4 regions of the Rheinheimera muenzenbergensis genome follow, and region 1 is predicted to be linked to each of the others. Evidence: predicted binding sites of a transcription regulator. Region 1 holds the regulator's gene; each other region holds the start of a gene.
The links. The regulator sigma-54, encoded in region 1, starts transcription at its own class of promoters, with help from an activator protein. The targets are predictions, from matches to a motif close to TGGCANGNTNCNTGCTT.
Positions count from the first base shown of each region.

Region 2: a site for sigma-54 is predicted at 1,293-1,309, ahead of MN202_RS10330 (PEP-CTERM sorting domain-containing protein). Genes of this name have one in related genera too.
Region 3: a site for sigma-54 is predicted at 1,282-1,298, ahead of MN202_RS12000 (PEP-CTERM sorting domain-containing protein). Genes of this name have one in related genera too.
Region 4: a site for sigma-54 is predicted at 2,183-2,199, ahead of MN202_RS12735 (flagellar protein MotY). Genes of this name have one in related genera too.

Region 1 is NZ_JALAAR010000016.1:80,222-83,872, reverse strand. It holds gene ptsN (PTS IIA-like nitrogen regulatory protein PtsN) at 1-192, opposite strand, end outside; gene hpf (ribosome hibernation promoting factor) at 200-487, opposite strand; gene MN202_RS16605 (RNA polymerase factor sigma-54) at 514-2,004, opposite strand; gene lptB (LPS export ABC transporter ATP-binding protein) at 2,051-2,773, opposite strand; gene lptA (lipopolysaccharide transport periplasmic protein LptA) at 2,770-3,258, opposite strand; gene lptC (LPS export ABC transporter periplasmic protein LptC) at 3,248-3,651, opposite strand, start outside.
Region 2 is NZ_JALAAR010000007.1:195,075-198,725, reverse strand. It holds gene MN202_RS10335 (S8 family serine peptidase) at 1-403, opposite strand, end outside; gene MN202_RS10330 (PEP-CTERM sorting domain-containing protein) at 691-1,230, opposite strand; gene tdh (L-threonine 3-dehydrogenase) at 1,437-2,462, opposite strand; gene MN202_RS10320 (glycine C-acetyltransferase) at 2,478-3,651, opposite strand, start outside.
Region 3 is NZ_JALAAR010000009.1:135,800-139,450, reverse strand. It holds gene MN202_RS12005 (alpha/beta hydrolase family protein) at 1-345, opposite strand, end outside; gene MN202_RS12000 (PEP-CTERM sorting domain-containing protein) at 510-1,232, opposite strand; gene MN202_RS11995 (DUF4397 domain-containing protein) at 1,517-2,911, opposite strand; gene rnd (ribonuclease D) at 3,056-3,651, opposite strand, start outside.
Region 4 is NZ_JALAAR010000010.1:99,412-103,062, reverse strand. It holds gene mnmC (bifunctional tRNA (5-methylaminomethyl-2-thiouridine)(34)-methyltransferase MnmC2/FAD-dependent 5-carboxymethylaminomethyl-2-thiouridine(34) oxidoreductase MnmC1) at 1-848, shown strand, start outside; gene MN202_RS12740 (hypothetical protein) at 911-1,243, shown strand; gene MN202_RS12735 (flagellar protein MotY) at 1,256-2,125, opposite strand; gene rnt (ribonuclease T) at 2,276-2,953, shown strand; gene MN202_RS12725 (Grx4 family monothiol glutaredoxin) at 3,048-3,389, opposite strand; gene sodB (superoxide dismutase [Fe]) at 3,628-3,651, shown strand, end outside.

The DNA of each region.
Region 1 (3,651 bases):
GATACCGCCACCGATCCCGGTTGACCCCAGCTTTTCGCGGGTCGTCAAGGCCTCTAATATGCTGTACTCGGCAATATCAGGTAATTGCTGGTGCGCCAGTTCGGCTATATATTCCAGTATGCGTTTTTTGCTGTTAAAAAGAACTGCACTTTTAGTGCAGTTCTCGGCAAGCATTGAGCTTAAATTCATCATGGCCAAATCAGTGTCGGGAAATTTTCTCTTTATGCTTGATTACCTGGCGATCCAGTTTATCAATCAGCTGGTCAATCGCAGCATACATATTTTCATCTTCAGAGACTGCAAATACTTCGCCGCCATTCAAATGCAGCTTGGCCTCAGCAATCTGCTTTAATTTTTCCACGTTTAGGATCACATGTACATTATTTATATGATCGAAATGCCGTTCCAGTTTGGCAAATTTGCTGTCAACGTATTCTCTTAAGGCTGTGGTAATTTCAACATGGCGACCGGTAAGATTGATTTGCATAGACATATTCCTTCTTTTAGGCTTATTTACAGCAAGGTCTTGCGTTGATTTGACGGCGGTATAAACAGGGATTCGCGGTACTTGGCAATAGTACGCCGCGCTACGTTGATACCTTGCTCCAGCAGAATGTCGGCCATTTTGCTGTCACTGAGCGGTTTGGCCGGATTCTCCGCCGCCACTAATTTCTTGATAAAGGCCCTTATTGCGGTAGACGAGCATTCGCCACCACTTTCTGTACTAACGTGACTGGAAAAAAAGAACTTAAGTTCAAAAATACCCCTGGGTGTATGCATATATTTTTGCGTTGTTACCCTGGAAATGGTTGATTCATGCATGCCAACCATCTCGGCTACGTCATTCAGCACCATAGGTTTCATGGCCTCTTCACCATGTTCAAAAAAAGCTTGCTGCTGTTGCACGATGCAGTTGGTTACTTTTAACAGGGTTTCGTTGCGGCTCTCCAGACTCTTTAAAAACCATTTTGCCTCCTGCAAATGAGAACGGATAAACTGGCTGTCAGCACTGCTTTTAGCCGTGCGTGACATTGCCGCATATTGTTGGTTTATCCGCACTTTGGGCATGGCGTCCGGGTTTAACTCGACCTGCCAGCGGCCTTTTACTTTCATTACGCTGACATCTGGGATCACGTACTGCTGCTCTTCCCGGATCACATCAGCGCCGGGGCGCGGATTCAGTGAATGAATAAGCCGCATCACTTCTTTCAGCTCATCCTCTTTCAGTTTAGTCACCCGCATTAAAGAACGAAAGTCGCGGTTAGCTAAAAGTTCTGTGTGATCGCGGATCAGGCTTTGCGCGGCAGCTAAAAATGGCGTGTCAGGGCTAAACTGGCGTAATTGTACTAACAGGCACTCCTGCACAGAGCGGGCACCAACGCCTACCGGATCAAACAGTTGGATGCGTTTGATGACGGCTTCTACTTCGTCAGCTTCAACATCAACCAGGCCCAGTGATTCAAGAATTTCCTCGCAGCTGATGGTAAGCAGACCATTGTCATCTATCGCTTCAATAATAATTTCTGCAATAGCGCGGTCGGTTTCTGAAAAAGGTGTCAGCTGCATCTGCCAACGCAGATAGTCACGCAGGGTTTCACTGGTTTCGCCCTGATACAGGCTATCGTCATCGCCGGCTGCATTACCGGCGCTGACTGGCGCTGCACTGACTAAATCATCCCAGTTGTTGTCCAGCGGCAGATCTTCGCTGATATTCTGCTCAGACATCGATTCACTGGTATCGGGCTCTGCCGGCTCGGCTTGATCATCAGAGCGACTGTCAGCCTGGTTGTCCGTAGTGTCGTGCTGTAATTCTGCGGCGCTCGCTGGTTCAGCATCAAAGCTGTCGTACTCATCTTCAGCTTCCAGCAAAGGGTTCGCATCCAGCGCTTCCTGAATTTCCTGTTGCAATTCTATGGTCGACAACTGTAACAGGCGGATTGCCTGCTGCAGCTGGGGTGTCATAGTAAGTTGCTGTCCTAAGCGAAGTTGCAAAGAGGGCTTCATCTACTTCTACTGTGCTCCTGATTTAGCGCGGGCAGGTTTTTGCTAACTATAGCCTGAATTGCTCGCCAAGGTATACATCCCTTACTTTCTGATTTGCCAGAACTTCCTGTGGGGCACCGGAAGCTATCAGCTCCCCATGGCTAACAATGTAGGCTATTTCGCAGACATCAAGGGTTTCGCGGACATTATGGTCGGTAATGAGCACACCAATGCCGCGTTGGCACAGATGCTGAATTATTTTTTTTATGTCGAGTACCGAGATCGGATCGACACCGGCGAAAGGCTCATCCAGTAGAATAAACGCCGGGTTGGCGGCCAGCGCGCGGGCAATTTCAACGCGCCGGCGTTCACCACCTGACAGGCTCATGCCGAGGCTGTATTTTATGTGGCCAATATGAAACTCTTCTAACAGATCGTCAGCGATTTCTTCGCGTCTGGTACGGCTTAAATCTTTGCGGGTCTGTAATATCGCCAGTAAATTTTCATGCACGGTAAGTTTGCGGAAAATTGAGCTTTCCTGCGGCAGATAGCCGATACCCTGGCGCGCCCGCGCGTGTATCGGGTCGAAAGTGATATCCTGATTGTTTAGCGTGATCTGGCCCTTGTCGCTTGGCACCAGGCCGACAATCATGTAGAAAGTGGTGGTTTTACCTGCACCGTTAGGGCCTAAAAGCCCAACGATTTGCCCGGCGTTGACTTCCAGACTGACATCTTTAACAACTTGCCGGCCTTTGTAGCTTTTGGCCAGGTGCGAGGCGACTAACTTCATGGTTGTTTGTCTTCCTCAGGTGTAATAATGGTGGTGACCCGTCGCGAACTGTCGCTGACAGCATTAATTTCCTGGGTTTCTACATTGTATTTTATCGCTGAGGCTTTAACCACGCTGCCACTTTGCGCCAGTTCAGCATCGCCGTTCAGCATCAGAGTGCGGTTGGCCGGTTCGTAGCGCATTTCACTGGCGAAGGCATTAACGACTTTGCCGTCTTCCAGCTGTTGGCTGTATTTCACCGGGCTGCCGCTGACAGTGTATACTTCTTTGCCTTTACCTGCACTGATGTCTATTTCCAGCGCATCGGCATGTATACGAATTGCACCCTGCGTGATAATGACATTCTCACTGTATGTCGCCACATTGCCTTTTTGTGATAATAAGTTGTCCGCACTTATTTCGATTTGCTTTGCGAAGTCCGGGGCAGCTATTGCAGCAGATTGAAGCATTAACGCCAGCAGCGCATATAGAAATTTATTGTTCATTTATGTATACCGTTTCATGGTGTTGCAACAATTTAAATGAGCGATTGATTAAATCAGCATTAATTCCGATGCCTTTAATTTCAAAGCCTTTTCCTGAAATTAATACCGGCAGGTTATTTTGCAACCGGTTGTCCGGGAATAACATTTCCAGACTCTCTGTTTCTAAGCTGTCAAACAGCTGCTCCTGCGATAAACTTTTAATCCGCACTTGTTGTTCGAGGATAACTTTGTCCTGCACAAACCAGACGGCATACTCACTGCTGGCCTGCCAGTCGGGCTGATGTTGTTCGTTATACAGGGTATACACCGGCTTTTCAAATTGCATAAAACCAAGCTGTTCAAAATGCTCCAGCCGCTGCGCACTGACGACATCAGCCTGATAACCGTCAGTGT
Region 2 (3,651 bases), on a different contig from region 1:
CGGCCTGAGCCGCGGTCATTTTCGCCGAAAAGCCATTAAAAGTATGGGTGTACGAATATAACAACTTGCCGCTGCCACTTTGCGTGGCTAACTGTTGATGAAAATGTTTTAAGCCGTTGGTGTAGCTTAGCATTCGGGCTGATCCGGCATTGTAGCGGTTAAGACCGACGGTGACCGATTCTGCCGCCGGCAGCAGCTCACCCAGTTCTTCCGCTTTTTCTACCCCGCTTTTACCTTTTACCTGCACAATATAAGGCACCGGCGTCGTGCTTTCTTCTGCTTGCTGTAGCAGGGTGCGGTCTACTTCAATCTGATAATTCGTCGCCACTACTACAGCTGGCATGGCGCCTACCGCCAAAGCAACAGCACAGGCCGTTCTGGACATAAATTGGTTAAATTGCATCTGATATCTCCGTTTATTGTTTTTCTCGCTGTACAACAGGAGTTAATTCGGAGGGAAGTCACTGCCGTTCGGCTTCCAGCCATCTGACTCTCGCTGCAGCGTTGTTTAACGCCGCAATAGCGTTATTGCTGCGATAAACTTACTGACAACTACTGTATAATTTTTTGACAGCCAGTCATTTCACTCAGCCGACACGGTACAGAGCCTGCAAAGCTGTAACTGCTTGTTGCAGATATGTGTACGCAGGAGCCGACCAGGTGCTGTGCAAAAAAGCAGACGCTGCCAGGCTAAACCAGCCCGTGTCGACGCTGACGTACCATCAAGCCTGCCAAAGCGCCAAACAACAACCAGAAAGTGGCCGGTGCCGGTACTGCGGTAGTTTGGCCCGGTGCTAAATTCACCAATGCGGTAAATTCATCGGTGGTAAAGTTATAGGAGGTGAAATAAGGCGGTAAGCCGGGATCATTCAGATCGAAAAAGCCCGAAAAGGCGAATTCTCCGCTGATATCGCTAACATCAAAGTTCAAATATTCCAGGCCAGCGAAAACGTTGGCCGGGTCAAACCCTAAGCTTACAAAGAAAAAACTGCTGTCAATTTCATAGCCGAACAGGGTAAAACTTTGCCACGCCAGCAATTCGCCGGTGCCAGGAAACCATTCATCAAGATCGTCAGTATCAAAACTAATAGCGCCGATAGAAATAATACTGCCACCCGGGTCTTCTACCAGCAGCTCCTGTGTCAGGATCAGGCCTGCATGGGCCGGTTTCGACAGGGTGACAGCACTGAGCAGCACGACAGACAGTGCAAGAACAATAGACTTCAACATGGATTACCTCTTATTTATTTTGTTTTAGATTAGGTGTGGTGCAATTGCTTGCAATTTAACCAATGCATAAAACAATCCAATTGTTAATACTGAATTTATTCAATCTATTAGCTATTGTTAAACTAGCTTACGCCCGAGCTGATGTATAAAAAATAGACAATAAAAAAGGCGAACCTGAGTTCGCCTTTTTACTGCTAACGGACAGACTAAGACCAGTTAAGTACGACTTTACCCGACTGGCCGGAGCACATAATGTCAAAGCCTTGCTGGAACTGCTCTACCGGCAATTCATGCGTGACCATAGGGCTAAGGTCGAGGCCGGATTGAATTAAACTGGCCATTTTGTACCAGGTTTCAAACATCTCGCGGCCGTAAATGCCTTTAATCACCAGGCCTTTGAAGATTACTTTATTCCAATCTACGGCCATATCTGACGGTGGAATACCCAGCATGGCAATCTTGCCACCATGATTCATGGTATCGAGCATGCCACGAAACGCCGAAGGCACCCCGGACATTTCCAGGCCAACGTCAAACCCTTCCGTCATGCCCAGCTCTTTCATCACGTCTTTTAAGTTCTGCTTGCTGACATCCACCGCCCGTGTAGCACCCATTTTCAGTGCCAGCTCCAGCCGGTACTGGTTGACATCAGTAATAACCACATGCCGGGCGCCAACATGACGCGCCACCGCCGCGGCCATAATACCAATGGGGCCAGCCCCGGTAATAAGCACATCTTCGCCAACTAAATCGAATGACAGCGCCGTATGTACCGCATTCCCAAAAGGATCAAAAATAGCGGCAATATTGTCAGGAATATTATCTGCCAGCTTAAAGGCGTTATAGGCCGGAATAACCAGATACTCAGCAAAAGAACCAGGCCGGTTGACACCGACACCTATGGTATTACGGCACAAATGCACCCGGCCGGCGCGACAGTTGCGACAGTGACCACAGGTAATGTGGCCTTCGCCGGAGACGCGGTCGCCAATACTAAAACCGCGCACTTCTGAACCCATATCTTCAATAACACCTACATATTCATGGCCTACTACCATGCCATGCGGAATAGTGTTTTGCGCCCACTCATCCCACTTATAAATGTGCACATCGGTACCACAAATCGCGGTTTTCTTTATGCGAATTAACACATCATTCGGCCCTACCTGCGGTTTTTCTACCTCGGTTTGCCAAATACCCGGTTCTGCTTTTAACTTTGCCAGTGCTTTCATTTTCACGCCCCGCCCTTATGCGATCACGCCCATGTCTTTACCAATGCGGATAAAGGCGTCTATCGCCTTATCCAGTTGCTCTGTTGTATGTGCTGCTGAAATTTGTGTCCGGATACGGGCCTGGCCTTTTGGCACCACCGGGAAAGAGAAACCGACCACGTAAATACCTTGCTCCAGCATGCGCTTAGCCATCTCAGCTGCTATTTTGGCATCGCCCAGCATTACCGGAATAATAGCGTGATCTTTGCCGGCCAGCGTAAAACCTGCCGCCGACATTTTTTCGCGAAAGTAAGCGGCGTTTTGCCACAGTTTTTCCCGCAGAGCGTCGCCCTGGGCTAACATATCCAGCACTGTGATTGACGCAGTAACAATAGAAGGTGCCAGTGAATTAGAGAACAAATAAGGCCGCGAGCGCTGCCGCAACCATTCAATTACTGCTTTTTTACCCGAGGTGTAGCCACCGGACGCGCCGCCCAGCGCCTTACCTAAAGTGCCGGTAATAATGTCTACTCTGTCCATAACGCCGCAATATTCGTGGGTACCACGGCCATTTTTGCCAACAAAGCCTACCGCATGGCTGTCATCTACCATGACCAGCGCATTATATTTATCCGCCAGATCACATACTGTTTTCAGATCAGCAATTACGCCATCCATTGAAAACACACCGTCGGTAGCAATTAGCTTAAAGCGGGCGCCATCAGCGTCGGCTTGCTTTAACTGCGCTTCTAAATCGGCCATATTGTTGTTGGCATACCGGTAACGTTTGGCTTTACATAGCCGCACACCGTCAATAATAGAGGCATGGTTTAAGGCGTCAGAAATCACTGCATCTTCAGCACCGAGGATGGTTTCGAACAAGCCACCGTTAGCATCAAAACAAGATGAATATAAAATAGTGTCTTCAGTGCCTAAAAATGCGCTGATGCTTTGCTCTAATTGTTTATGAATATCCTGAGTACCGCAGATAAAACGCACCGAAGCCACACCGAAGCCATGGCTTTGTAAGCCTTGTTGTGCCGCAGCAATCAGTTGCGGGTTGTTGGCCAGGCCTAAATAGTTATTGGCACAGAAATTCAGTACCTGCTGGCCGGCAACACTCACGTCTGCACTTTGTTGTGAGGTGATAATACGTTCTGCTTTGTATAAACCTTCTGCCTTAACATCTTCTATTTGTTGTTGTATGTGT
Region 3 (3,651 bases), on a different contig from region 1:
GGTTTCAGTTACCGGCGTACCATAACGATGTGAGGCATAGGCAGCGCGCATCAGTAATTGTTTATTGTTGGCCCAGATCACCGAGTAAATTCTCAGGTCGCGACTGTCAGCTTTAACCAGGTATTTTTGCTCCCCAGTTTGTAAATCAAATAATTTCACCAGCACTAACTGCTCTTTTTCAGTATCAAGTGTCTGGATCATCGACAGCTTGCTACCATCAGGCGACAACTTAAGTTTGTCGATTGCCGGCGCACTGGCAAAGGCTTCAACCGGTAATTCTTTTGCTGCAGATACAGCCGACAACACCACGCCCAATAATAAGGCGCAGACAGCGGACAACTTCATTGTTAACATTCCTGTAACCATTATTTTTTGCTGCGGCAAAGTAGCAAAAAACCTTACCACTGGCAAAATATTTCACAGACGTTAACAATAAAATTTGCACAAAAACAAAGCCCGCTTACGCGGGCTTTATTTTTACTAAGTTATAACTGCAGGATTTGCTGCTTCTATTTATTTCGCTTTAACGAACGCGAAGATAATGCAAGCAGCCCTAGCCCCAATAAAGCAATTGAAGCCGGCGCAGGAACGTCATTAAAGTCTGGTGCGGCCTGGTCAATAAAAAACATATCCATACCAAAACAATATGCATCATGCTGATGCCCAGGTTGACCGTGAACGGTGCTGGCAGATGTAAAACGCACTGTATCAACTGCATCGAAATTTGAGCTTAAATAAATTTGTGGGTCGGTCTGCAGCGGGCTGCCGATATTATTTACGCCAACAAAACCCCAAGTGTCAGGCGTCAATAATAAACGTTCTAACATCACACCACCGGCCCAGGCCTCGACATAGGTTTCTTCAGCACCGGAAGCCCAGCCTCCACCGACGATTGTATTGCTGGTTAGGATAAAATAGTTTAAATCAAAGACGCCGCCATTGGATTTTTTGATCTCCATTGCCTGTAAACCATTTTGCCAATGCGCATGAACAACGCTGTTTGAAGCGTTGTAGTAATTACCTACATATTCAAAACTACCAATGAAATCAAACACAAAACCATCTTCTTCATAGTAGTCAACGGATGAACATAGCGTCACATCTGTAGTGTTGCAGCTGGCACCACTATTCAGATAGGCCGTACCACCGGTGAAATCAATAATTGCCGCCTGGGCCAGACCGCTAAAACCGACTACACAACCGGCAACAAGGTTGATTAAACTCTTTTTCATCTTAAATCCTTTAATATTATTATTTTGCCTGAATAAGCGCCGAAAGCTTTAGCAAAAATCACGCCAAACAATAAGATATTGATTTTACTGCATTTATAAAATACCGAGATGAAAAACTGTAAAATAACCAGACAATTTCTATCGGAATAACAATAAGTTAGATATTTTTAATTTAGTCCAGCTCAATAGAGAGATTACTGCCCGCAACAACGCTGAACATGTTAAAGCAAAACAAAGCCCGCTTACGCGGGCTTTAACTTAACAGGACCTTCTGTTATTTGGTGTTATGGCTGGACGAAATCGTCCATTAAGATTAACCCGACATCTGCGGTTAAGCCGGCGCCGTCACGGGCTATGGCGGTGTAAATGCTGTTGGCGGCTAAGGTTAAGGCTACCGGGCCTATTGCCGCCATTTTGCTACCGGCTGGGGTGACGGTTACCACATAGTCACCGCCGGCCAAAGAGACATAACCGGTTTCGGCTTTAAAGGGTACCGCAGCAAAAGCCGGCGTGGCCGCGCTGATGTCTTCTGTCGGCGTGACATAGATATCTACCTCACCGGCCAGCGTTGAGCCATGCACTATGCGTACCTGTGCTTCAGTCGCAATGCGCCGTGGCATATCGGCCAGTACCAGGGGTTCAATGCTGTTATTGCCCAAAGCGCCTACGGCTAATACGCTGTAATAGGCACCGGCCTCTAACGTCAGATCGGCATCAATGACGACCACGCTGTTATCCGCATCGGCGGCCACTTTTACGTTGTAACTGTCGGGCGCGACAGCGACATAAGGGGTAAAGTCTGGAAACGCCAGGGCGTCAACTAAGGTAATGGCATCATTAACAATGACATCTACGGCTGGTGCGTCAGACACATTGTGTACAACGCGCACTGATGCAGTTGCGTTAGCATCTAAAATAGCCATCTCGCTGCCATCTTGCCCTACGGCCAACAACGATACCGGCGATGCGCCGGAGTACTGGCTGTCTATGGCAGCTACCACTAAATCTGTGCCGGATGTGGTTAATGGCAGAGAGCCGCTGTCAAATACCACGGTATCAGTACCGGGCAGCGTAATGCGCACCTGATATTCTGCCGGGTCAACTTCGACATAGTCGGTAGCGTCTTTATACATTAAGGTCGCCAGCGGCGTGCCTAGCGCAGCGCCGGGCGCGGTAACATGGATATCCACCTCTGGTGCGGTAGAGGCTGCGTGTACGACCTGCAAGCGGATTTTACCAGCTGCCACGTCTTCGACTGTTCCCTCTACTACTATTGGCTCCAGCGTTTCTTCAGCCACTTTACCCACGGCAAATACCGTGTAGCGTTTCGCTTCTGCCAGTGGCAGATCCAACGGGCCTATCACCGTAGCGGTATTGCCCTCACCTGGCAGTATAGCTTCAACTTCCACACTATAAGTAGCAGGCGCCAGCGACAGCACTTCAGACGCTTCGCCAAATGCCAGGCCGGTAACAGCCGCAGCGTCATTGGCCAGCACATTAACATCAGGTGCATCAATCGAGGTATGCACTACCTGCAACGACGCATTTACCACTACTGGTGGCGGCGGCGGAGGTGGAGGCTCTGGCGTTGGCGCCGGATCTGAATCGTTGTCTAACCAGCATCCGGATAAAGCCAGTGTCAGCACTGCAGGCAAAGCAAAGATTTTTATTCCTTTCATTGTTGTAACCCTTCAGTTGATAAGTGCTGAAAAATTACGCAACGAAATTAGTGCGGGATCATGAAATAAATCGGCAAAAAAACGTATAAAAGCAGGCAAAAAATCGTCTGATCGGTTTTTGCCTGCGGTGCGTTTAATACTGGTTTAGCTGTCGATATGTGCTGGCCGGGGTAAAAAAGGTCGCAACAACTCGGCGCGCCAACCTTGCAAATACTCGGGCAAGGGCAGCAGAGCCCGATCCTGATCGGACACCCGCCAGCACCAGTTCAGGTATTCGTTTAACTGGCGTTTAACTGAGATAAATTCAGCCGGTATCGCCAGGGCAGCAGCAGCCTGTTTAATAGCCTGTGACAGTTGCTCGCTGGTTTCTTTGTGGCCGCTAAAGCTGTCGGTATGATAAAAACGTTGTGGACACAATTGCTGCGGCACGTCTTTGGCAGCGGCAATAATGTCGACCAGCGTTTTTGCATGGCGGCGCACTTCACGCGCCGGTATCGCCGGGATATTCATTAAGCTCTCCGCCGTGGCTGGCCGGCGCTTGGCCAGTTCCAGCATAGCGGCGTCTTTCACTATCAGGCCTAAGGCGATATCTTTATCCATCGCATATTGCTGGCGCCAGGCGGCCAGTTCACGCAACACAGCCAGCTCACGTGGGCTTAACTGCCAGCTGTTTTTTATTTCGAGAAAACGGTACTGCAATGGCAACTGCTGTAACTTGCGTTTATTCAGTTGCTCACCTT
Region 4 (3,651 bases), on a different contig from region 1:
CCACAGCACAACTGTCTGAGCGCCAGCAAAAGCTAATCCAGCGGGCACTGTGGCCGGAACAATTAGTCTGCGCAGCCGATGCTAACACGGCATCGGCGCTTGCCGGCGTGGAGCTGCAACACAGTGGGATCTACTTCCCGCTTGCCGGTTGGTTAAGCCCACAGCAGTTTTGCCGGCAGGCCCGGCATTATCTGCAACAACATGCCGGCTTTGAATTAAAACTCAATTGCCATGTTAGCGCCATCCAGCCCAATAACACCGGCTGGCAGCTACAGACAACCCAAGGTGTGCAGCAGGCTACGCAGCTGGTATTGGCCTGCGGCAGTGCTTTAGCAAGCTTTGCCCCTAGTGGCTTTTTGCCATTAAATAAAATTCGCGGCCAGGTCAGCCATGTCCAAAGCGATGGCATGACAGCGTTAAAAACCGTGTTATGTCATAAAGGTTACATTACCCCGCAGTGGCAGGGCCTGCATTGTGTTGGCGCCACCTTTGACCGCACTGCCGCCTCGGCTCACCTCAGTGCGGCAGATGACGCGGAAAATCTGGCACTGGTTAATCAGCAGCTTGATACACCGGCCTGGTTTACCGGCGCCAGCACACTAAGCGCTGCGGCGGCTTTTCGTGCTACGGTGCCGGATCATTTGCCCGTTGTTGGCGAAATATCACCGGGGCTTTTTGTGTTAGGGGCCATGGGCGCGCGCGGTATTACCCTGGCGCCCTTGCTAAGTGAGGTGCTGGTGGCAACACTGAGAGCAGAACCTCTGCCACTGAGCCGCACCTTGCTTAGCCGGGTGAGTGGCCTGCGGTTTCAGCCACTGTTAACAACAGAGCGCGCAGTAACAGAATAGTAAGCACAGGCAGAAAAAATTTGGTAAGGTTAATCGGTAAATTAACTCAGTAAGGAAACAACATGCGGTTAAGGTGTGTACTTGGCCTGGCACTTGGCATCAGCAGCATTAGTTTTAGCAGTGTGGCCAATGATTTTTTTCAAATTCCTCTGGCTGCTGACGCGCGCGAATTTGCCCGACTGGACAGCAAAATGCCGGCAGTGCTTAGCTATTTTAGCCAGCAAACCGAACAGGAACTGCGCGATTTTTATATCCAGCGTTTAGGCGAGCCAACAAGTGAACAAAGTCAGTATGGCCGTCAGAATTTGTATTTTCAGGTTAACGGCCGACAGGTGCGGATATTGTTATCCAGCCGCGATGACTGGCGTCAGGTCGATATCATGCTGCAAAACTAAGCGGCACTGTTATCAGGGTTTAGCCATCTGTAATACTACGCGGCGGTTTTTCCGCCGCTCCAGCGCGGTGTCATTAGGTGCAACATGACGCCGCTCACCAAAACCTTCAACCTGAACCCTATCTGCGGCTAAGCCGGCGGCAACAAAAAACTGTTTCACTTTTTCTGCCCGCTTTACCGACAACTGCTCATTCATCCAACGTCCGCCATAACTGTCGGTATACCCCTGGATCTCAACATAATCAATATCCTGATCATGCCTGAGGTATTCTGCTATCTGCGCCAGCCGCCGCTCGGATTCGCGACTTAGCTTATCACCACCGCTTTCGTAACTTAAAACCGTAAAAGCGATGTCGTCAAAACTGTATGGCAATAAGCCAGCAATACATTGATTAAACTGATTGTAGCTGGGCACAAACTGCACCGGATTGAGCTGAGCTACCACCTTATCGTACGGGCTATACCAATCACTAAAGTAAAACGCCGGGCTAAAACCGTGTTCCAGTTCAGTTAATAAGGTCCAGGCAGCTTTTTTCGGTAGTTCTCCGTTAAACTGCTTCAGCAATTGCATGGTTGCCACAGTTTTTGCCGGTACCCCGGCACGCCAGGCGGGTGGCATTGACAGCACCTCAGCCAGTGCATACTGATCTGGCAGGCGCTGCATTTTTAATTCAAAATCCATATTCAGTGCTTTACTGGCAACACTGCGAAAAATAGCCCGGCCAAAATGTGGGATCTGATGCTCTAACGAGCATAGCAACGGCGACGCCACCGACAACTGCCAGGCAGATTGCTCGATAGTGGCAGAATATTGACGCAGCTGCGGCTGTGCCAGCACACCGCAACACCCCAGCAGGCTTAACAATACTGTACAGACTCGCATTTTTTCGTTTCCCACGCAGTTTGGTATCCGCTTAAACAGCGCTTAATAAAGTAACTGTAGCAAACATCGTGCCGCAGTGGTTAAGTTAGCCACAAGACGTTAGCCGATTTCTTTGGCATAATAGCGGCTGATTTTTTAGATGGCGATGTTATGACACAACCAAAATCCCTGCTAGCCCAACGTTTTCGAGGTTACTACCCGGTAGTTATCGACGTGGAAACAGCAGGCTTTAATGCTAAAACCGACGCGTTACTCGAAATTGCCGCCACCTTGCTGGATATGGATGATGACGGCAATTTAGTGCCGCTAAAAACGCTGCATTTTCATGTTGAGCCTTTCGAGGGCGCCAATCTCGATGCCAGCTCTCTGGCGTTTAACGGTATTGACCCCTTTAACCCGTTGCGCGGTGCCGTAGCCGAACGTGAAGCAATTACCGAAATTTGCAAGGCGGTGCGTAAGGCACAAAAAGATGCCGGTTGTCAGCGCAGTGTGATAGTGGCGCACAATGCCGCCTTTGATCAGGGCTTTTTTAATGCAGCGGTAGAGCGGCTAAACTTCAAACGCTCCCCCTTTCATGCGTTTGTGTCTTTTGATACAACTACGCTGGCCGCACTGGCGGTGGGGCAAACCGTATTGGCTAAAGCCTGCCAGGCTGCCGGTATTGAGTTTGATAATAAAGAAGCGCACAGCGCCCTGTACGATACTGAACGTACTGCGGAATTATTCTGTTATATCGTCAACAGCTGGAAACAGCTGGGAGGCTGGCCACTGGCTCAGGCATTTGATGATGAGCAGGATCAGCAGGAAGATAACGCTCTGCTGGCCTGACACTACAACAAACCGCGCCAGACAAAAAGCAATAAGGCCGCAGCAGCGGCCTTATTGCTTATGTAGCGTCAGATTATTACTCTGATTACTCTGATTACTCTGCGCTGCTATCGGTTTTATATTTGGCAGCAGTATCTTTGATCAATGGCTGCAGCTCGCCACGCTGAAACATTTCCAGCACGATGTCGCAACCGCCAATCAGTTCACCTTCAACCCATAACTGCGGAAAAGTTGGCCAATTTGCGTATTTGGGCAATTCTGCGCGAATATCCGGGTTTTGCAAAATATCAACATAAGCAAACTGCTCACCACAGGCAATAAGAGCCTGCGAGGCCTGCGCTGAAAAGCCGCAGCTTGGGAACTTCGGCGAGCCTTTCATAAATAACAGAATTGGGTTATCAGTAATTTGCTGTTTAATTTTATCTAACGTTTCCATTAATTCCTCACGACATTAGCATATTCAGACTGCAGATCATTTTACGCTGTTCTGAGGCAACTGGCACTTGAGATTTGAGAAAAAAGCCCCACTTCTGGCTGTATTACAATATCAGCACTGGCAAGCAGCAACTGCGTCAGATCAGCTGACACCACACACTGTAAAACTTGAGTATTTTAGTCAGGTTTTGTAGTCTACGTCATGCAGACAACATAAACAACGCCAACGGAGAATGACAATGGCCTTTGAATTACCAGCATTA